DNA from 3 places in the Micromonospora sp. NPDC051300 genome. Region 1 is predicted to be linked to each of the others. Evidence: riboswitches for the same ligand, from Rfam matches in the RefSeq annotation. Region 1 holds a riboswitch; each other region holds the start of a gene.
The links. Region 1 has a riboswitch for S-adenosylmethionine ahead of ACIA5A_RS07250 (ABC transporter substrate-binding protein). Riboswitches for the same ligand answer to the same signal wherever they lie in the genome.
Positions count from the first base shown of each region.

Region 2: linked by a shared signal. The riboswitch ahead of thrC (threonine synthase) and the one ahead of ACIA5A_RS07250 (ABC transporter substrate-binding protein) in region 1 are both predicted to bind S-adenosylmethionine.
Region 3: linked by a shared signal. The riboswitch ahead of ACIA5A_RS00160 (aminotransferase class V-fold PLP-dependent enzyme) and the one ahead of ACIA5A_RS07250 (ABC transporter substrate-binding protein) in region 1 are both predicted to bind S-adenosylmethionine.

Region 1 is NZ_JBITEP010000004.1:177,750-184,734, reverse strand. Features, by position in the region: gene ACIA5A_RS07270 (GNAT family N-acetyltransferase) at 1-344, opposite strand, end outside; gene ACIA5A_RS07265 (acyl-CoA dehydrogenase family protein) at 395-2,116, opposite strand; gene ACIA5A_RS07260 (PadR family transcriptional regulator) at 2,113-2,682, opposite strand; gene ACIA5A_RS07255 (hypothetical protein) at 2,722-3,162, opposite strand; SAM riboswitch class IV at 3,272-3,382, shown strand; gene ACIA5A_RS07250 (ABC transporter substrate-binding protein) at 3,627-4,481, shown strand; gene ACIA5A_RS07245 (amino acid ABC transporter permease) at 4,515-5,291, shown strand; gene ACIA5A_RS07240 (amino acid ABC transporter ATP-binding protein) at 5,288-6,031, shown strand; gene ACIA5A_RS07235 (carbohydrate ABC transporter permease) at 6,034-6,954, opposite strand; gene ACIA5A_RS07230 (ABC transporter permease) at 6,951-6,985, opposite strand, start outside.
Region 2 is NZ_JBITEP010000001.1:13,885-20,869, forward strand. Features, by position in the region: partial or broken gene ACIA5A_RS00065 (DoxX family protein) at 1-218, shown strand, start outside; gene ACIA5A_RS00070 (hypothetical protein) at 278-1,060, opposite strand; gene ACIA5A_RS00075 (DUF4232 domain-containing protein) at 1,330-1,959, opposite strand; SAM riboswitch class I at 2,097-2,230, shown strand; gene thrC (threonine synthase) at 2,243-3,532, shown strand; gene ACIA5A_RS00085 (GNAT family N-acetyltransferase) at 3,782-4,801, shown strand; gene paaN (phenylacetic acid degradation protein PaaN) at 4,854-6,527, shown strand; gene ACIA5A_RS00095 (GNAT family N-acetyltransferase) at 6,588-6,985, opposite strand, start outside.
Region 3 is NZ_JBITEP010000001.1:33,616-40,600, reverse strand. Features, by position in the region: partial or broken gene ACIA5A_RS00190 (ATP-dependent DNA helicase) at 1-32, shown strand, start outside; partial or broken gene ACIA5A_RS00185 (ATP-dependent DNA helicase) at 144-830, shown strand; gene ACIA5A_RS00180 (AI-2E family transporter) at 885-2,186, opposite strand; gene ACIA5A_RS00175 (GroES family chaperonin) at 2,341-2,688, shown strand; gene ACIA5A_RS00170 (hypothetical protein) at 2,769-2,936, shown strand; gene ACIA5A_RS00165 (PrsW family intramembrane metalloprotease) at 2,941-4,392, opposite strand; SAM riboswitch class IV at 4,416-4,536, shown strand; gene ACIA5A_RS00160 (aminotransferase class V-fold PLP-dependent enzyme) at 4,583-5,848, shown strand; gene ACIA5A_RS00155 (aromatic acid exporter family protein) at 5,859-6,985, opposite strand, start outside.

The DNA.
Region 1 (6,985 bases):
ATCCGGGCGGCCCGGGTGACCAGGCCCTGGCCCTGCGCGTCCGCCTCCAGCCAGCAGCCGGCCTCGCAGACGCCGCGGGCGGTGCTCAGCGACACCAGCAGCACTCCCCCGACGAGCGTGCCGCGTCGCCAGATGCCCCAGATGCCGCCGTCGTCGCGGGCCCACCGGTCGGCGTACGCCTGGAGGACCCGGCGGGCCGACTCGGCGTCGGTGGCCACGAAGGACGCGCCGACCCAGGGCGCGATGTGCTCCCGGCAGCGGTCGAGGTTGGCGAGGAACTCGTCGGCGTGCCAGGGCTGCAACGGCCGCAGCTCGGCGTCGTCGGTCAGGGCGATCGCGAACATCCGTGCAACCTACCGGCCCGGGGTGCCGGCGCGCCCGCCGATTCCGCCGGTCAGGGGCGCATCTCGTACGTCCCGGCGAGGTCGGCCACCCGCTGCCACACCCGGGCCGTGCGGTCGGCGTCGGCCACCGGCCGCCGGACGTGGGCGAGCGCCCAGGCGGCCTGCTCGTCGGTGCTGGCCGGCTTGCCGTGCAGCTCGGTGGCGTAGCCGGAGAAGTCGCGCACCAGCAGGTCGAAGATCTCGTCCAGCAGGTCCGGGTCGAGGCCAGTCGACCGCGCCTGCTCCAGGACGAGCTGGCCGTAGACGACGAGCGCGAAGAGCTGGCCGATGGTGAGCAGGAAGTCCAGGTCGCGCTGCTGCGTCTCGTCCGGGGCGTGCGCGGCGAGCAGTGCGACCAGGCCGTCGGCCTGCTCCCGGAACCGGGCCACGTTGGGCAGGTGGGCGTGCGCGTCGTAGACCTCGCGCCAGTCGTGGAAGCGGATCGCGCCGAGGCCGCGGGCCGGGCCCTGCCGGAACAGGAACTCGTCGTCGGCCGGGTCGCGGCGGGCCGGCACCGGGGAGTACGGCTGCGGCCGGAACAGGTAGTTCGGCATGAACTTGAGGATCAGGGCCAGGTTGACGTGCACCGTGCCCTCCAGCTTCGGCAGCCCGCGGATGTCCTTGGCGGCCTTGTCGAAGTAGGTGTCGGCCTCGAAGCCCTTGGCGGCGATGACGTCCCAGAGCAGGTCCACCACCTTCTCGCCCTCGGTGGTGACCTTCATCTTGGTCATCGGGTTGAACAGCAGGTAGCGGCGGTCGTCCGGGCCGGCCGAGCGGAAGTAGTCGACCGCCCGGTCGCTGAACAGCTTCATCGCCACCAGGCGGGCGTACGCGTCGGTCAGCTCGCGGCGCACGTGCGGGAAGTCGGTGACCCGTCGGCCGTAGAGCACCCGGCCGTGGGCGTGGGTGACCGCCTCGTACATGGCGTGCTCGCAGATGCCGATGGACGCGGTGCAGAGGTTGAACTTGCCGACGTTGACGGTGTTCAGCGCGGCGTCGAAGGCGGCCGGGCCGGTGTGCAGCACGTCCTCGGCGCGCACCGGGTAGTCCGCCAGCCGGAACTCGGAGACGTACATCTGCGCGTTGACCACGTTGCGGACCAGCCGGTAGGCGGGGTGGCGGCTGTCGGCGGCGAAGAACACGTAGCCCTCGGGGCCTTCGACGTCGGCGCGCCGGCCGAAGACGGAGACCAGCCCGGCGACGTTGCCGTTGCCGATGTAGTACTTGCCGCCGGTGGCCCGGAAGCCGCCCTCGCCGTCCGGGGTGAGCAGCATGTCGGTGGCGTAGATGTCGGCGCCGTGCGCCCGTTCGGAGAGGCCGAACGCCATCACGTGCCCCTGGTCGAGCAGCTCGGCGGCGCGGGCGCGGGCGGCGGCGTTGCCGCTCTGCCAGACCGGGCCGAGGCCGAGCACGGTGACCTGCCAGGTGTACCAGTAGCCGAGGCCGTAGAAGCCGAGGATCTCGCTGAGCGCCGCGTTGCGGGCGGTGTCCCAGCGCTTGTCCTTGTCGTCCGCGCCGTCGGCTGCCGGGGTGAGGAAGGTGGCGAAGAGGCGTTCCCGGGCGGCGAAGTCGAGGAAGTCGGCGTACCACTCGCGCGCGTGGTAGCTGTCGACCAGGGCGCGCTTGCCGCGGGTCTCGAACCAGTCGATCGTGGCGCGCAGCAGCCGCCGCGAGGTCTCGTCGAGGTCGGCGGGGTCGTAGTGGTGCGGGTGGAACAGCAGCGGGTCGCTCACGCAGCGGGCCTTTCCGGGTCGGGGTCGAGGTCGCGGAGGGTGGCCAGGACGTCGTCCAGCCAGGCCAGCACCATCCGTTCGTACGCGATGCCGCCGCGCAGCACGACGTGCTGCAACGCCGCCCGGGCGTCGGGTGCGACGGAGCCGAAGTCGCGGCGCTCGCCGGCCAGGTAGCCGGCGAGGACGGTCTCGTGGTCGGCGCGGTAGCGCTCGACCTCGGCGACCAGGGTGCCGCGGCCGGCGGGGTCGTCGAACGCGGCGCCGCGGATCTTGACGGCGAGTTCGTGCCGGACCGCCTCCGGGCGCACCGGGGCGTGCAGCCAGTCGACGAGCGCGGCCCGGCCGGCCGGGGTGACCGACCAGATCGTCTTGTCCGGCAGGCCGTCCTGGCCGACCTCGACGCCGGTGATCCGGTCATTCCGGGCCATCTGCCGCAGCACGCGGTAGATCTGCTGGTGGGTGGCCGTCCAGAAGCGGCCGATCGAGCGGTCGAAGCGCCGGGCCAGCTCGTAGCCGGAGGCGGGCTGCTCCAGGAGCGAGACGAGGATGGCGTGCTCCAGCGACATGCCGGCCATCTTGCTATGCACTTTGTTGCATAGCAAGACCTAGTGCGGCAGGTACTCACGCAACGCGTCGAACTGGGCCACGGTCAGGTACGAGGGGTTCGCCGCCTGCGGCTGCCGGAGCACCTCGGCGTCGGCCCAGCGCGGGTCGGCGCGCAGCAGCTCCCGGCGCACCCGCAGCGGCTCGGCGAGGACGGTGAGGTCAAGTGGGAGCGTCCACGGTCCGTCCGGCTCCCCCGGGCGCGGCGCCCCGGCCACCCGGCCCACGCCCCACACGCCGTACGGCAGCCGGCCCCGGCTGCCGCTGGCCCAGAACACCACCGGCTGACCGGCGCGCATCAGGCGCACCCGGTAGCCCTGGCGCACGCACCAGCCGGTCACGGTCGGGTCGGCGGCGAAGCGGCCGGCCAGGTCCGCCCGCTCCGCGTTTCCCTTGATCAGCCAGGCGCCGAGGTCGTCCAGGGTCACCCGCCGGGAGTCCATCAGGCCATTCTGAGACCCGGTCGCCGGAACCGCCCGGTAAGGCACGGCGCGTGAGGGTGGTCATAACGGCTGGACGGCCCGCGCCCCGGGGCTGCTAGCCTTCTCGGCAGGTCATGAGCGCCAGCGTCAAGCCCCGGCTCGCTGGCCGGCAACCCTCCACCACGGTGGGGTGCTCCGGGTGAGGACCAGGCGCCGACAGCCGTCGGCGCAAGCGTGGCCTGGCACCCAGGTCAGCACCGACGACCAGGGAGACCCATGTTCGCGCCCCAGCCCTTCCCGTTCCGCCCCGCGCTGATCAGGCGTCGCCACGTCGACCTGATGCGGGTGTGCAGCGACCGCTGTCGCGTCGCGCGCTGAGCGAGCGTTCCACCCCCTTTTCCGATCCACCCTCCCGGCTCCGCCGTGCCCCGGCGGCGCCGGCACCGGCACGCGCCCCGCGTGTTCGTCCACTATGGAGAAAAATCGTGCGTATCCGTACCGCCCTGACCCGCGTCGCCACGCTCGGCGCCGCGGCCGTGCTCGCCGCCACCGCGCTGACCGCCTGCGGCGGTGGCGCCGACGACGCCGCCGACAACCCGTACGGCCTGCTCCAGCCCGGGGTGATCCGGGCCGGCACGCTCACCGACGCCCCGCCGAACGTCTACCTGAAGGACGGGAAGTTCACCGGCTTCGACAACGACCTGCTCACCGCCGTCGCCGAGAAGGCTGGCCTCAAGGTGGAGTTCGTCGGCACCGACTTCTCCGCCCTGCTCTCCCAGGTCGCCAACCGCAAGTTCGACGTCGGCAGCTCGTCGATCACGGTCACCGAGGCCCGGAAGAAGACTGTCGACTTCGGCAACGGCTACGACTTCGGCTACTTCGGCCTGGACGTGCCGGCCGGTTCCCCGATCACCGGCTTCGACCAGCTCGCCGGCAAGCGGGTGGTGGTCGTCCAGGGCACCGTGCAGGACGACTTCGCCACCCGGGAGAAGCTGAACCCGGTACGCGTGCCCGACTACAACGGTGCGGTCAACCAGCTCAAGGCCGGCACCGCGGACGCCTGGATCGCCCCGGCCGAGATCGGCGACAAGTCCGCCGCCGACAGCAACGGCAAGATCACGGTGGCGGCGAAGCAGCTCAGCCCGGCCCCGACCGCGTACGCGGTGGCCAAGGGCAACGACAAGCTGCGCGAGGCGCTGGACAAGGGCCTCGACCAGGTGATCGCGAACGGCACCTGGAGCCGCCTGCAGGCGCAGTACTACCCGGGCCGGCCGATCCCGGCCGACTTCACGCCCGGCAGCGGCAGCGTCCCGGTGCCCTCGCCGTCGGCCGCCTCCTGAGCCGGTGACCCGAGCAGAGCGGACGGAGGAACGATGGATCCCCTGAGCACCCTCTGGGAGACCTTCTTCGACGGTGACTCGATGCGCGAGGCGCTGCCCGAGATGCTGACCGTCGGGCTGCCCAACACGCTGATCCTGGCCACCTCCGCCGCCCTGCTCGGCTCGGTGCTGGGCATGCTGCTGGCGGTCGCGGGCATCTCGCGTACCCGATGGTTGCGGTGGCCGGCCCGGGTCTACACCGACGTGTTCCGCGGCCTGCCGGCCGCGGCCACGATCCTGCTCATCGGCGTCGGCCTGGCGCCACTGGGGATGGAGGTGTGGGGGCCCAACCCCTATCCGCTGGGCGTGCTGGCGCTGTCGCTGATCGCCGCCGCCTACCTGGGCGAGATCTTCCGCGCCGGCATCCTCAGCGTGGAGGCCGCCCAGTTGGAGGGCGCGCGGGCGCTCGGCTTCTCCTGGGGCGCGGCGATGCGCCTGGTGATCATCCCGCAGGGCGTGCGCCGGGTGCTGCCCGCCTGGGTCAACCAGCTCATCGCGCTGATCAAGGACTCCAGCCTGGTCTACTTCCTCGGCCTGCTGGCCAGCCAGCGGGAGCTGTTCCGGATCGGCCAGGACTACGCGGCGAACACCGGCAACCAGTCGGCGCTGCTGCTGGCCGGCCTCTTCTACCTGCTGCTGACCGTGCCGCTGACGCACGCGGTCAACTGGCTGGACCGCCGGCTGCGCCAGGGCCGCCCGACCACCCCGCCCGAACCCGAACCCGAGCCGACGCCGGCCGGCGTCGCCCCGACCGGAGGGAACCCGCGATGACCACGACCACCGCCGGCTCGGTCAGCCTCGCCGTCCGCGACGTGCACCTGGCCTTCGGCGCGCACCGGGTGCTGCGCGGTGCCGACCTGGACGTGGCCCGGGGCGGCACGGCCTGTGTGATCGGGCCGTCCGGCTCCGGCAAGTCCACCCTGCTGCGCACGATCAACCGGTTGATCGAGCCGGACCGGGGTGACGTGCTGCTGGACGGGCGCAGCGTGCTGCGCGACGACCCGGACGCCCTGCGGCAGCGGATCGGCATGGTGTTCCAGCAGTTCAACCTCTTCCCGCACCTGAGTGTGCTGCGCAACGTCACGCTCGCGCTGCGGAAGCTGAAGAAGCTCGACGAGGACGAGGCGGTGGCGCTGGCCCGCGCCCAACTCGACCTGGTCGGGCTGGGCGCGAAGGCGGACGCCCGGCCGGCGCAGCTCTCCGGCGGCCAGCAGCAGCGCGTCGCCATCGCCCGCGCGCTGGCGTTGCGCCCGCAGGTGATGCTCTTCGACGAGGCCACCTCGGCGCTGGACCCGGAGCTGGTCAAGGGCGTGCTGGCGGTGATGGCGGACCTCGCCGCCGGCGGCATGACCATGGTGGTGGTCACGCACGAGATGGGCTTCGCCCGCACGGTCGCGGACACGGTCGCGTTCATGGACGCGGGCGTGGTGCTGGAGGCCGGGCCGCCGGCCGCCGTGTTCGAGGCGCCGGAGCATCCCCGGCTGCGCCGGTTCCTGTCCCAGGTGCTCTGAGGTCAGCCCTTCACCGCGCCGATCAGCACCCCCTTGATGAAGTGCCGCTGCACGAACGGGTAGACCGCGACGATCGGCGCGACGGTCAGCACCACCACCGCCATCTTGATCGCCTCGGTCGGCGGCATGGTCACCCCGGTGGTGCCGCCGGATGTGTGCGGCGCCTGCCCGGCCAGCAGGTAGCTCTGCAGCACGCGCTGGATCGGGTACATGTCGTTGCGGTCGATGAACAGCAGCGCGTCGAACCAGACGTTCCAGTAGCTGACCGCGTAGAAGAGGCCGACCACGGCGATGACCGCGCGCGACAGCGGGAGCACGATCCGACCCAGCGTGCGGAAGTCGCCGGCCCCGTCGATGCGGGCGCTGTCCAGCAGCTCCTGCGGGATGCCCTGGAAGAAGCCGCGCACCACGACGAGGTTGAACACGCTGATCGCCGGCGGCAGGACCAGCGCCCAGATGGTGTCCTTCAGCCCCAACCCGGTGACCACCAGATAGCGGGGCACCAGCGGCGGGTAGACCAGGAACGGGAGCAGGAAGTACGCCAGCAGCCAGCGGTGGCCCACCGAACCCGGCCGGGACAGCCCGTACGCGGCCAGCACGGTCACGGTCAGCGCGATCGCGGTGCCGCAGACCGTGACCAGCGTGCTGATCCACAGTGCCCGGGTGACCGCGCCGCCGGCCAGGATGGTCTGGTAGGCCGAGGCGTCGATGCCCCTCGGCACGACCACCAGGCCGCCGGCGTCGCTGATGGTCTGCCGGGAGGAGAGGCTGGTCACCAGCACCACCCAGAGCGGGAAGAGCACGCCGAGCACCAGCAGGGTGAGCAGGACGGCCTTCAGCCCCTGACCGACCGCTGTCGGTGGCTCCTCCCAGGCCGGCCGGCGGTTTCGCGCGCCGGACGGCCGGCGGATGGTCGTGGTCATGACTTCGAGTAGATCCCTCGTTCGCCGAGCA
Region 2 (6,985 bases), on a different contig from region 1:
CCGGCTCGATGGCGTACGCGTACTTCGTGGTGCACCAGCCGCACGGCCTGCTGCCGATCGGCAACGGCGGTGAGCTGGCCGCCATCTTCTGCTGGTCGTTCCTGCTGGTCGCGGTGCTCGGGCCCGGCCCCTGGGCGCTCGACGCCCTGCTGGCCCGCCGCCGCCCCGCCGCCCCCGCCGGGGCCCCGTCGGCTCCCCGCGCGTCCGTCCCTGCCTGAGCCCGAGATCCCGGTACGGGACCGCCCTCCGAGGGCGGTCCCGGGGCCGGGATCTTCGGCTAATCCCCGGGCCTGGGCCCGTCACCGAACACCCACCTCTGCCGCGGGGACCAGAATCCCCAGTCACCTGGATCGGTTCCCGTGCCCTTCAGGTCGACGTGAGAGGACTCCTCCACCGCGTACATCAGCGCTTCCGCCGTGCCGCTCCCATGGATAAGATTGATGATCCGACAGAGTTCGTACGCGGCGAACGCCCATACCACCGTCTCCACCGGCGACACCTCGATCGGGATCTGCAGCCGGTGTCCGATGGCAGTCCCGTTCTGGGCGGCCCAGATGCTGCCCGCGACGACGGGCAAGCAGTCCAGGGGGAAATCCTGGATGTCCGGGTTGCCGTAGAGCCTCCTCACCAGAATGTTCGCGACGAGCTTGGTCTCGACCACTTCTCCGTTGTCATCCGTCACGCGCAACCTGCCTCCGTCAAGGATGGCGTGGGGCAACATGATGTCGACAAGCGTGATGAACGCTCCGGTCAGCTCGTGCCGCTCCGCGCGCAGTGAGCTGACGTCGGGCCGGCGTTGCTCGTCCTCCTCCAGAAGCATCTCGATCAGCGTGATGGCCCCGGCCAGGTCGCCGGGGATGGCCGGCCCGCCCTCGCCGACGACCATGAGGAGCTTCTGCGCGACATCGGGACTGACGATGGCCGCCACGCGTTCTCCGCGTCTGGTCACGTGGATCATTCGGTTTCCCGACGCGACGGAGCTCAGCAACTCGGGCAACATCTCCCGTGCTTGACGAACACCTGTGGTGCTCTCCGACACGGGCCTCAGGAAGCGGATCATCGCGCGAAGCTAGCACGATGATTCGTGGCCTTCACCATCCCATGTGTACACCTCGTTGCTTTTCCGTTCCGCACCATGCCGGCACCATCACGCAGCATCGTCGGAAAGGATTGTGATGTCGAAAGCAAAACGGTCGTCGGCTGACCGAACGCGAAAGTTTCGCAGTGGACCGGGCGTGCGGCTGGATCGATTGTCCGTCTGGATCGGAATGGTGGGACTGATCGTCGCCATATTGGCCTGGCTCTTTCCCGTCGCGTAGCCCGAACTGCCTACAGCGGGTTGTCCGGCGGCACGGCTGAGGACGGCGGGGCTTCCGGCGCGGTCGGTGCCGTGGTGGGGTCGGGGTCGCGGCGCTTCCAGGCGCTCACCCCGAGCCGGCCGGTGTTGCCGAGGTCGATCGGCCCGTCCAGCGTGACCGGCTGCGACGAGCGGCCGGTCACCGGTGCCACGTCGAGCTGCCGGCCCTCGGTCGCCACCACTGTCGGGTCGGTGACCGTGTTGCGCCAGAGCAGCGCCGCACCGGCCCGTTCGCCGGGGCGCAGCACCATCCGGGTGGGCGGGGCGTCGAAGCCGGAGGTGATCCCGGTGGCGCCCGGGACGGTGCGGACCGCGATCGGGTCCCCGTCGGCGTCCCGCAGACGCACCGCCGGGTAGCCGCGCAGCTCGTACGGCTGGTTGCCGCAGTTGACCAGGTCCAGGCCCATGGCCCGCAACCCCATCGCGGCGCTCACCCCGGTCTCGGTGATCCGGACGCCGTCCGGGGGGCAGGTCGCCGGGCTGGTCGGCGTCGCGTCGTGCCGGCTCGGCTGCGGATTGGGGTCCGGGGCCGGCGCCCGGGTGCACGCCGCCAGCAGCGTCAGTGCCGCGAGGAGGCCGGTCCCGGCTGCCGCGTTGCGCATCCGGTGATCATGCCACCGTCCCGGGGGCGGCGAGGTCCGCGCCGACCGCCGTGATCGGCCGTTGCGCCGGCCCACTGCGTGGGATCCCGGGGTGGCGACGACGTGGGCGGCGCATAGACTCGGCGGCACAACTGCATACCTCATCCAGAGGGGCTGAGGGATACGGCCCGACGACGCCCCGGCAACCACCCGCACGCTCGACGCCGAGCGCCCTGCGGGCAGGTGCCAATTCCGTCCCCGCCGCACCCGGCGATGCGGGGAAAGATGAGAGGAACTTCTCGACATGACGTCGACGCTTCCCGCCGTCTCCGGCATCGACACCACCCGCAGCCCGGCCCGCGCCCTGGTCTGTCGCGCCTGTTCGGCGCGCTATCCGCTGGCCGCCCAGCACGCCTGCTACGAGTGTTTCGGCCCGCTGGAGGTTGACTACGACACCGCCGCGCTGGCCACCGTCACCCGGGAGCAGATCGAGGCCGGCCCGAACAGCATCTGGCGTTACGCCGCCCTGCTCCCGGCCGGTCAGGACCCGGCCACCCGGGTCACCCTCAACCCGGGGCTGACTCCGCTTGTCACCGCCGGCAATCTCGCCGCCGAGCTGGGCCTCACCGGCCCGCTCTGGGTCAAGGACGACAGCGCCAACCCCACCCACTCGTTCAAGGACCGGGTGGTGTCGGTGGCGCTGACCGCCGCCCGGGCGCTCGGGTTCACCCGCTACGCCTGCGCCTCCACCGGCAACCTGGCCAACTCGGTCGCCGCGCACGCCGCGCGCGCCGGCGTGCCGTCGGTGGTCTTCATCCCGAGCGACCTGGAGCAGGGCAAGGTCGTCACCACCGCGGTCTACGGCGGCGACCTGGTCGCCATCGACGGCTCGTACGACGACGTGAACCGGCTCTGCGGCGAGCTGGTGGAGACCGACGAGTTCGAGGACACCGCGTTCGTCAACGTCAACGTCCGGCCCTTCTACGCCGAGGGCTCCAAGACGCTCGGCTACGAGGTGGCCGAGCAGTTGGGCTGGCGGATCCCGGCCCAGGTGGTCATCCCGATGGCCAGCGGCGAACTGCTCACCAAGATCGACAAGGCGTTCACCGAGCTGGTCGAGATCGGGCTGGTGGAGGCGCCGGCCGACGGCTGGAAGGTGTTCGGCGCCCAGTCCGCCGGGTGCAACCCGATCGCCACCGCGCTGCACGACGAGCGCGACACCATCGTCCCGGTCAAGCCGACCGGCATCGCCAAGTCGCTGAACATCGGCGACCCGGCCGCCGGCGTCTACGCGCTGGAGGCGGTCCGCCGCACCGGCGGCTGGATGGAGTACGCCGACGACGACGAGATCCGCGCCGGCATCCGGCTGCTGGCGCGTACCACGGGCGTGTTCGCCGAGACGGCGGGCGGCGTGACGGTGGCCGTGCTGCGCAAGTTGGTGGAGTCGGGCCGCCTGGACCCGGCGGCGGAGACGGTGGTCTTCAACACCGGCGAGGGCCTGAAGACGCTCGACGCGGTGGCTGCTGCCGCCGGCCCCACCCATCGCATCAAGCCCAACCTCCGCGCCGCCCGCGACGCCGGCCTCCTCTCCTGACCGGGGGTCGGGGTGACCAACGGGTGAGCGAGGGACTGCGGTGAGTGGCAGAAAAGCGCCGCCAAGGACTTGACGGCAGGAACCGGACGGCGCAAGATGCTCGGTGCGGGAGGGCATCCGCCGGAGACTTTTCTAAGTTTTGCGACCCAACGCCGGAGGCGTTGTGCGGACGTCCCTCCCGACCAACCTCGCGCAGGGCCAGCGGAAATCCGCTGGCCCTGTCGCCGTTCCCGGCCCAGGATCACCGTCATGGGCCTGACCGTCGCGCCGCTCGATCCCGCCGACCTGCCGACGCTCGACGCGGCGTACCGGATCGACTGCGCGGCCCGCGCCGTCGACGAACCGGACCTGCCCCCGACCTGCCGGCGGCGGTTCGAGGCGCTGCTGCGGCACCCGATGCCCGGCGTCGAGGGGCGGTGGGTCGTCGCCCGCCTCGACGGGGAGCCGGTCGGTTGGCTCCGGCTGCACCTGCACACGCTGGAGAATACTGAGAACGCGAGCGTCGAGCTGGTGGTGGACCCGGTCCACCGGCGGCGCGGGATCGGGCGGGCGCTGCACGAGCACGGCCTGCGGCTGCTCCGGGACCACGGCGGCAAGCGGCTTGTCGGTTCCACCGTCGCCGCGCTGCCCGGCGAGGAGGACCGGGAGTTCCCGGGCGCCGCGTTCGCCGCCGCGATGGGCGCGACGGCGGCCAACGCCGACGTGCGCCGCCGGCTCGACGTGGCCGCGCTGGACCGGACCCGGCTGGCCGCGCTGCACGCCGACGCCCGCGCGGCGGCCACCGGCTACCGGATCGTGCGCTGGCGCGACCGGGTGCCCGACGAGCACCTCGCGGACGTCGCCCACCTGGAGGGCCGGCTGCTGCTCGACGCGCCCATGGGGGAGCTGGCGTGGGAGCAGCAGAAGATGGACGCGCGGCGGAAGCGGAGCGTGGAACGGGCGCTCGACGCCCGGGGCGTGCGCCGCTACAACACCGGCGCGATGCACGAGGCGTCCGGCCGGCTGGTCGGCTGGAGCCAGCTCAGCCTTGCCGCGAGCAGCACCGACCACGCCTGGCAGCAGATCACCATCGTCGACCCGGGCCACCGTGGCCACCGGCTCGGCCTGCTCTGCAAGGCCGCCAACCTGGGGTACGCGCTGGCGCACGAACCGGCGCTGCGAACCGTCGACACCTGGAACGCCGCCGCCAACGCCCCGATGATCGCGATCAACGAACAGCTCGGCTTCCGCCCGACCGCCGGCTCGGTCGACTGGCAGTTGACGATCTGAGTTGTGACACGCCCCTACTGATCTGGTGCCTTCCTGTTGCATGATGGCGGGCATGACGGAGACCCCGCACCCCCTGTACGACAGGCACGCCGAGACCCTCGACCGGGCGCTGACCGCGATCACGGAGCGCGGGTACTGGTCGGCCTATCCCGAGTCGCCCAGCCCCCGGGTGTACGGCGAGACCGCCGCCGCCGACGGCAGGGCCGCCTTCGAGGCGTACCTGGGCGGCGACTTCCCGCTCGACCAGGCCGGTGACGGCACCACCGTCGCCACCGAGGCCAGCCCGTTCGGCGTGGCGCTCGACGTGCGCTACCCGCACGCCGGCGCCGACCAGCTCGTGGACGCCGCCACCGCCGCGCTGCCGGCCTGGCGTGACGCCGGCCCGAAGGCCCGCGCCGGGGTGTGCCTGGAGATCCTCGACCGCCTCCACCGGAACATCTTCGAGCTGGCCAACGCGGTGCAGTTCACCAGCGGCCAGGCGTTCGTGATGGCGTTCCAGGCCGGTGGCGCGCACGCGCTGGACCGGGCGCTGGAGGCGGTCGCCTACGCGTACGCCGAGATGAGCCGCCACCCGGGGACGGCCGGCTGGGAGAAGGCCGCCGGCAAGGGTGACCCGCTGCGGATGACCAAGACGTTCCACGTGGTGCCGCGCGGGGTGGCGCTGGTCATCGGCTGCAACACGTTCCCGACCTGGAACTCGTACCCCGGGTTGTTCGCCTCGCTCGTCACCGGAAACCCGGTGGTGGTGAAGCCGCACCCGCGCGCGGTGCTGCCGCTGGCGATCACCGTGAAGTACGCCCGCCAGGTGCTCGCCGAGGCCGGCTTCGACCCGAACCTGGTGCAGCTCGCCCCGGAGGCGGCCGGCGAGAAGCTCGCCTCGACGCTGGCCCTGCACCCGGCCGTGAAGATCGTCGACTTCACCGGCTCCACCGAGTACGGCGACTGGCTGGAGTCCAACGCCCGGCAGGCCGCCGTCTACACCGAGAAGGCCGGCCTGAACACGGTGGTGATCGACTCCACCGACGACTTCGCCGGGCTCTGCCGCAACCTGGGCTTCACGCTGACGCTCTACAGCGGCCAGATGTGCACCACCTCGCAGAACCTGCTGATCCCGCGCGACGGCATCGAGACCGACCAGGGGCACAAGAGTTTCGACGAGGTGGCCGCCGGGATCGCCGGCGCGGTCGCCAAGCTGACCGCCGACCCGGCCCGGGGCGTGGAGCTGACCGGCGCGATCGTCAACGACGGCGTGCTGGAGCGCCTCGACGAGGTGACCAAGGTCGGCGAGCCGGTGCTGGAGTCCCGCACCGTCGAGCACCCGTCCTTCCCGGGCGCCGTGGTGCGGACCCCGACACTCGTCAAGCTGGACGCCGGTGACACCGCGACCTACGCGCGGGAGTGGTTCGGGCCGATCTCGTTCGCCATCGCCACCGACTCGACCGAGCACAGCCTGCGGGTGCTGCGCGAGACGGTGGGGGAGAAGGGCGCGCTGACCGCCGCCGTCTACTCCACCGACGAGGCGGTGCTGGACGCCGCCGAGGCGGCGGCGGTCGACGCCGGGGTGCACCTGTCGTGCAACCTGACCGGTGGCGTGTTCGTCAACCAGTCGGCGGCGTTCTCCGACTTCCACGGCTCGGGCGCGAACGCGGCGGCGAACTCCGCGCTTACCGACGGCGCGTACGTCGCGAACCGCTTCCGCATCGTCCAGTCACGCCGCCACGCGTGAAAGGCGGGGCCCCTTCTTAACGCATCCGGTAGAGGAGGGGCCCCCTTTTAACAACCCGGGTCAGGCCGGGCGGCGCATCTGGAGTTCGCGCAGCGCGGGGATCCGCGGGTGCCGCACGCGTACGCCGGTGTCGGTGAAGCCCAGCTTCTGGTAGGCCCGGAAGGCCCGGTCGTTGCCGACCACCACCTCCATCATCAGCTCCGGCCGCCCGGCGGCGCGGGACCAGGCCGCCACCTCGTCCACGAGCGCGGCGAGCAGCCCGCTGCCCCGCCGGTCCGGCGTCACGTAGACCGCGTACACGAGCGTCAGACCCGGCTCGTCCGGCGCGACGGTGCCGCCGGCGTGCCCGACCAGACGGCCGCCCGGGTCGGCGACGAACTGGGCGGTGTGGTCGCCCCGGGAGACGGCCGCCACCCGTGCCGCGAAGTCCGCGTGCGACCGGACGGCGGCCTCCGCGA
Region 3 (6,985 bases), on a different contig from region 1:
GGGCGCTCGGGCTGGACGCGCCGCCGCCCGCCCCGCCGTCGCCGGCCGCCGCCGCGATGGCCACCGCGGCCGCCGCCGGTCGTGGCACCGACGCGGCGGGTGTGGCGAGCACCGAGGGCAGCCGGGCGGCGATCGGCACGGTCCCGGCCACCGAGGGGCCGGGGTGGCGGTCGCTCGACGTCGGCTCGCCGTTCGACTACGCCCGGCAGGGCATCCTCTACGTCGCCGCGCACCTGCCCCGCCCCAGCGTCTCCGGGCTGCCCACGGCGGCCGGCGAGGAGCTGCTGGCGCTGGTCGGCGCGCTCGGTGGGCGTACCCTCGGGCTCTTCTCGTCGCGGCGGGCCGCGCAGCAGGCGGCGGAGCTGCTCCGCGCGCGCACCGACCTGCCGGTGCTGCTCCAGGGCGAGGAGGCGTTGCCGCTGCTGGTCCGCCGCTTCCGGCAGGAGCGGGAGAGCTGCCTGTTCGGGGTGATGTCGCTCTGGCAGGGCGTGGACGTGCCGGGCGACGCCTGCCAGCTCGTGGTGATCGACCGGCTGCCCTTCCCCCGGCCCGACGAGCCGTTGGCCGCCGCGCGTGCGGCGGCGGTGGACGCCGGCGGCGGGTCCGGTTTCGCGGCGGTGAGCGTGCCCATCGCGGCGGTCCGGCTGGCGCAGGGCGTCGGCCGGCTGATCCGGGCCACCGGTGACCGGGGGGTGGTGGCGGTGCTCGACTCGCGGCTGGAGACGGCCCGCGGCTACGGCCCGTTCCTGCGGCGCTCGCTGCCCCCGTTCTGGTACACCACCCGGCCCGAGGTGGCCCGGGGCGCGCTGGAACGGCTGGCCAAGAGCTGACGCCCGCGCCTCCCCGGGCGGGGTGACGCGGGCGTCGGGCGGAGCGGATGCGGGTCAGGGCGCCTGGGAGGCGACCACCACCGCGTCCGGCGGGGTGTCCGGCACGGTACGCGCGGCGAGCCGCCGGACCGCGGTGTTGAGCACGGCGATCAGCGGCACCGCGACCAGCGCACCGGCGATGCCGGCGAGCACCACGCCGGCGGCGATGCCGATGATCACGGCGAGCGGGTGGATGGCCACCGCCCGGCCCATGATCAGCGGCTGGAGCACGTGCCCCTCGACCTGCTGCACGCCGATCACCGCGCCGAGGATGATCAGGGCGGTCACCGGGCCGCTGTCGACCAGCGCCACCAGCACCGCCACCACGCCGGACAGGAACGCGCCGACGATCGGGATGAACGCGCCGAGGAAGACCAGCGCGGCCAGCGGGAACGCGAACGGGATGTCGAAGATGACCAGGAAGATGCCGATGCCCACCGCGTCGATGAAGGCGACGAGCACGGTGGCGCGGACGTAGGCGCCGAGCGTCGACCAGGAGGCGCGGCCGGCGTCGTCGACCTTCCAGCGCGCGGCGACCGGCAGCAGCCGGACCAGGAACCGCCAGATGTTGTTGCCGTCGCGGAGGAAGAAGAACGTCGCGAACAGCACCAGGACGGTGCCGGTGAGCACCTCGGCGAGCGTGGCGGCGGTGCTGAGCGCGCCGCTGGTGAACCGCTCGGTGTTGCCGTTGATCCAGTTCTGCGCCTCGTCGATGTAGCGGTTGAGCTGGCTGTCGGACAGGTGCAGCGGGCCGGTCTTGAGCCAGTCCTGGATCTGCCGCACGCCCTGGGAGGACTTCTCGCTCAGCTCCGGGACGCCCTGGATGAACTCGTTGACCACGAGCGTGAGCGTGCCGATCACCGCGGCGAGGCCGCCGACCAGCACCACGCCGGTCGCCAGCGAGCGGGGGAAGCGGGCCTTCAGCAGCCAGCCGACCGCCGGGGCGAGGAGCGCCGAGAGCAGCAGCGCGACGGTCAGCGGGATGATCACGATGCTGATCGTGCCGACGATCTTGAGCAGCGCCCAGGTGACGATCCCGATCACGATCAGCCGCCAGCACCACGCGGCGGCGATGCGCAGCGCGTGCGGCACCTCGGTGTCGTCGCGGCTCACCGTCGAGTTGTGCATCGCGGCCGGCGGCTCGGCGCCCACCACGGTCGCCGACGGCGACGCCGCCGGACCGGGCGAACCGGGGGAGGCCACGCCGCCCGCCTCGCCGGGAGACGGGTCCCCGCCGGACCGCTCGGCGGCAGCCGCCTCACGACCCGACTCGTACGCGCGGCGGAGCCGTCCGCGCATCCGCTCGAAGCGGCTCAAGCGCACCTCCCGCAAAGCTGGTCCACCCACGTCACAGGGGAGACAGGATACGTCCGACCGCCCCACGGTAGGGCGGTCCCGCCACATATTGCCCCGTCGCCGCACCCGGCAACCACGACGGAACCGGCCGGGCGGCACGCGGTAGCGTCTTCGCGTGACCGCCGACCAGAGTCTCGACACCGGGCTGCCCATCCGCCTGCTGCACGATCGCGTGCTGGTGCGTACCGAGGGCGCGGAGGGGGAACGCCGCTCCACCGCCGGCATCGTCATCCCGGCGACCGCGGCGGTCGGCAAGCGGCTGGCCTGGGCCACCGCGGTGGGCGTCGGGCCGCACGTCCGCTCGATCGTGGCCGGGGACCGGGTGCTCTTCGACCCGGACGACCGCTCCGAGGTCGAACTGCACGGCCGGGCGTACGTGCTGCTGCGCGAGCGCGACGTGCACGCGGTGGCGGCGGAGCGGGTGGAGAGCGCCGAGACCGGTTCGACCGGGCTCTACCTCTGACGGCCGCCCCCGCGCCGGCGCCGTTTGCGGCGCTGCCCGGCGGGAAGCCCAGGCACCTCAGCGCGCCCTGGGGAGGGACCATGCCGATCGTGATCAAGAGGATTCTCGCCTGGGGGTTCCTCGCGTTCCTGATCTACTTCATGGCGTTCCGGCCGGACGGCGCGGCGCAGCTTTTCCGGGGCATCGGCGCGGCGCTGATGGCCATCGCCCAGGGGCTCGGCGACTTCCTCACCGGCCTGATGTCCTGACCGCTCAGCCGTGCGGGTGCCACGGGTGCGGGGCGTGACCGACCGGCGGGGGCGGCGGGGCCAGCACCACCGGGATCGGCACCACCGGCTCGTCCGGCGCCTCGACCGTGCGCCGGGACCCGTCCGGGAACCGCAGGTGGTAGCGCTGACCGTCCCAGACCCCAACCGGCGCCTGCGGGTCCCGCCCGACGAAGAACGACCGGTACGCGGCGATCGAGTCCAGCAGCTCCCGTTCCTCCCGTGCCGTCCGGTCCCGCTCGGCGGGCTTGCGGTCCAGCCCCCGGCGCATGCCGTCGCGCAGCAGCGCCAGCCGGGTGGCGGCGAACTGGTAGCCGCGCATCGCCTTCACCCCGCCGTCGCCGGCCACCCGGCGGGCCCAGGCGCGGGCCGCGTGCCGCCGACCCAGGCTGCCCAGCGCCGCCACCTCGGGTGGGGTGAGCCAGCCCGCCCGGACGTAGTCGGGCAGCGTGCGCTCGGTGAGCCGGCCCTCCCAGGCGCGCAGGCCGACGGCCAGCCCCACCATGCCGAAGAAGATCGGCACCATCACGCCGATGTAGCCGTAGAGCACGATCACCGGCTGCCCGGTGACCTGCGCCAGCGACGGGATCAGGTTCCAGGTGCCGTGCAGCATCATGGCCAGCAGCAGGCCGGCGAGCGGGGCGAGGATCCGCACCCGCCGGTCGGCGGTACGCGCGGCGACGCCCAGCCCGACGCCGGTCATCGACGTGAACAGCGGGTGGGCGAAGCCGAACAGCAGGATCCGCACGATGAAGATCGCGATCACCTGCTGCGCGCCGGTGGCCGGGCCGTACTCCTCGACGCCGGTGCGGTAGCCGTAGCCGCCCAGGTAGAGGATGTTCTCCACCATGGCGAAGCCGACCGCGGAGAGCCCGCAGTAGACCAGCCCGTCGGTGACCCCGGAGAACTCCCGACGCCGGAAGATCAGCAGCAGGATGGGGCCGGCGGCCTTGGTCAGCTCCTCGATGAACGGCGCGACGAGCACCGCGGTCAGCGCGGCGGGCAGCCCCCAGTCCTTGAACAGCCGCGCGCCCGTCTCGTTGACCAGCAGCGAGATGGCGGTGGAGACGAACGCGCCCCACGCGAAGCAGAAGATCAGGTATTTCAGCGGCTCGGGCTCGTAGCGGTCGAGCCAGAGGAAGCAGGACACCAGCACCGGCACCGGCAGGATCGCCGCGATCACGCCGACCAGCAGCGCCTCGGCGCCCAGGCTCTCGCCCAGCGTGAACACCATGAACAAGGCGCCGGCCGCGATCAGCAGCACCACCCCGGCCAGCGCCAGGAAACGCCGCCAGCCGAGCCGACGCAGCGGCATCCGCGGTGACGGCGCCCCGGGCGGCGGGACGGCGGGCGCGGACGGCGGCGGCAGTGCTCCGCCGGGCGGGGTGACGGCCATGCGGTCAGCGTAGTCACCCACGCCCCACTGTTCCGGCCGCATCACGACGGCTATGCTCCGGAACAGGTCACGAGCGCCAGCGTCAAGCCCCGGCTTGCTGGCCGGCAACCCTCGTCAGTTCGCGGTGGGGTGCCCCGGGTGATGACCGGGCCCAGCGCCGCCTCGCGTGCTGGGCAAGCGCGGACCCCTTCGGCGAGATCCGGGGGTCCCCGGTGGCCCGGGAGGCTCCGCCATGACCGTCACCCTCGTACCCGCCCTGCCCACGCTGCAGGTGCCGGCCCGGCCGGACCCGCTCGGCGTGCTCGGCGTGCCCGGAGAGATCAACCTGGACCACGCCGCCAGCGCGCCGTGCGCGCGGGCCGCGGCCGACGCGGTGGCCGAGCTGCTGCCCTGGTACGCGAGCGTGCACCGCGGCGCGGGCGCGCTGTCGCGGCGCTGCACGCTTGCCTACGAGCGGGCCCGGCAGACCGTGGCGGACTTCCTCGGCGCCCGCCCCACCGACCACGTGGTCTTCACCCGGAACACCACCGACGCGGTGAACCTGCTGGCCCGGGCGCTGCCGGCCGGCACCACGGTGGTCACCTTCGGCGGGGAGCACCACGCCAACCTGCTGCCCTGGCCGCGCGGCTCGGTGCGGCTGCCGGTGCCGGACAGCCCGGCCGGCGCGGTCCGGTCCCTCGACGCGGCGCTGGGCGAGCTGGCCCGCGACGCCCGGCCCGGCCTGCCGGTGCTTGTCGCCGTCACCGGGGCCAGCAACGTGACAGGCGAGTGCTGGCCGGTGACCGAGCTGGCCCGGGTGGCCCACCGGTACGGCGCGCGGATCCTGGTGGACGCCGCGCAGCTCGCCCCGCACGCGCGTGTCGACGTGGCCGCGTCGGACCTGGACTACGTGGCGCTCTCCGGCCACAAGCTGTACGCGCCGTTCGGCGCGGGCGTGCTGGTCGGGCGCGCGGACTGGCTGGACGCGGCCCCGCCGTACCTGCCCGGCGGCGGCGCCACCAGCCACGTCGGCGCGGCCACCCACGACGTCAGGTGGGCGACCGGCCCGGCCCGGCACGAGGGCGGCACCCCGAACCTGCTCGGCGCGGTGGCGCTCGCGGCGGTCGGCGCGGCGCTCGACGCGGCGGACCGGGCCGCGCTGCACGCCCGGGAGCAGGCGTTGCTGGCCCGGCTGCGCGCCGGCCTGGCCGCGCTGCCGGACGTGGTGGAGTTGCGCACGTTCGGCCCGGACGCGCCCCGGGTGGGCATCGTCAGCTTCGTGGTGGCCGGGCGGGACTCCGCCGAGGTGGCCGCGCACCTGGCGGCCCGGCACCGGATCGGCGTCCGGGACGGCCTGTTCTGCGCCCACCCGCTGACCCGCCGTCTGCTCACCGAGGCCGCCGCCCGGTCCGGCCGCACCGACCTGCCGCCCACCGCGCTGCGCGCCAGCCTCGGCCTGGGCACCACCGAGCACGAGGTCGACACCCTCCTGCGGGCCCTGGCCACCCTCCCGGGCTGACCGCCGACGGTCAGCCGACCGGCGGGGCGGTGGGCGGTTGGGGCGTCTCGTCGGTCTGCTGGTCGTTGCCGTGGAACGCCTGGCGGACCAGGCGGTTCGCCTCCTCCTGCTCGATGCCGGAGGCGACCATCAGGTCACTGGCCGCGGTCCGCACCTGCGCGATCACCACGCTGCCGGAGAAGCCCACCCCCTCGGCGTACGCCCGGCCGGCCTCGCTGACCGCGCGCAGGGTCCGCTCCCGGGCCTGCTGCGGCTCCTCCCCGGCGGCGAACTCGTGCCGGAGCAGGCGTACCGCCTCGGCGAGGTGGGCGACCGCGTCCGGCATCGGCTCGGGAATCTCCTCCTCGTCCTCGATCATGGTAACCGAGCGGCGGATCAGCGTGCCGCTGTTGCGCATCGCCCGGTCGATCGGCTCGGCCGCCTCCGCGTAGTGGGTCAGCTCGCTGCGCCGGTGCCAGCGCGCCGGCGAGATGGTGATGGTCTCCTTCGCGCCCTCGATCGCCTCGCCGAGCGCGGCCAGTTCCTCCTTGTTCTCCCGGAGCCGGAACAGCGCCCGCTGGGCCGCGCCCCGGTCCCGGTTGCGCAGCGCCTCGGCGCAGGCGTCGAGCTGTTCGGCGAGCAGGTCCAGCGCCGGCCGGGCGGCCCGGTTGATCACCCGCAGCGGGTTGAGCGGCAACAGCAGGGCGGTGACGATCAACGCGATGCTGCCGCCGAGGAACGCGTCGACGAAGCGCGGGAACTCCAGGTTCTGGGTGGACGGGCTGAGCGTCACGATCAGCACCGCGGTCGCCGCCGCCTGGATCACGATGGCCACGCTCGCCCCGGCGAAGATGGTCAGCAGGATCGCCGAGGTCACCACCAGCGCGAGCTGCCAGGCGCCGGTGCCGAGGAAGTAGATCAGCACGTCGCCGACCAGGACCCCGACCGCCACCCCGATGATCAGTTCGACGGTGCGCCGGAACCGCTGCCCGACCGAGGCGGCAAGCGTGCCCACCGCGGAGATCGGCGCGAAGACCGGCTGCGGATTGTGCAGCAGCCGGTGCGAGACCAGATAGGCCAGGCCGGCCGCGAGCCCGGCCTGCAACGCCAGGCCGAACGCGGTACGCACCCGGTGCAGCCGGTCGTGCAGGGTGGCCT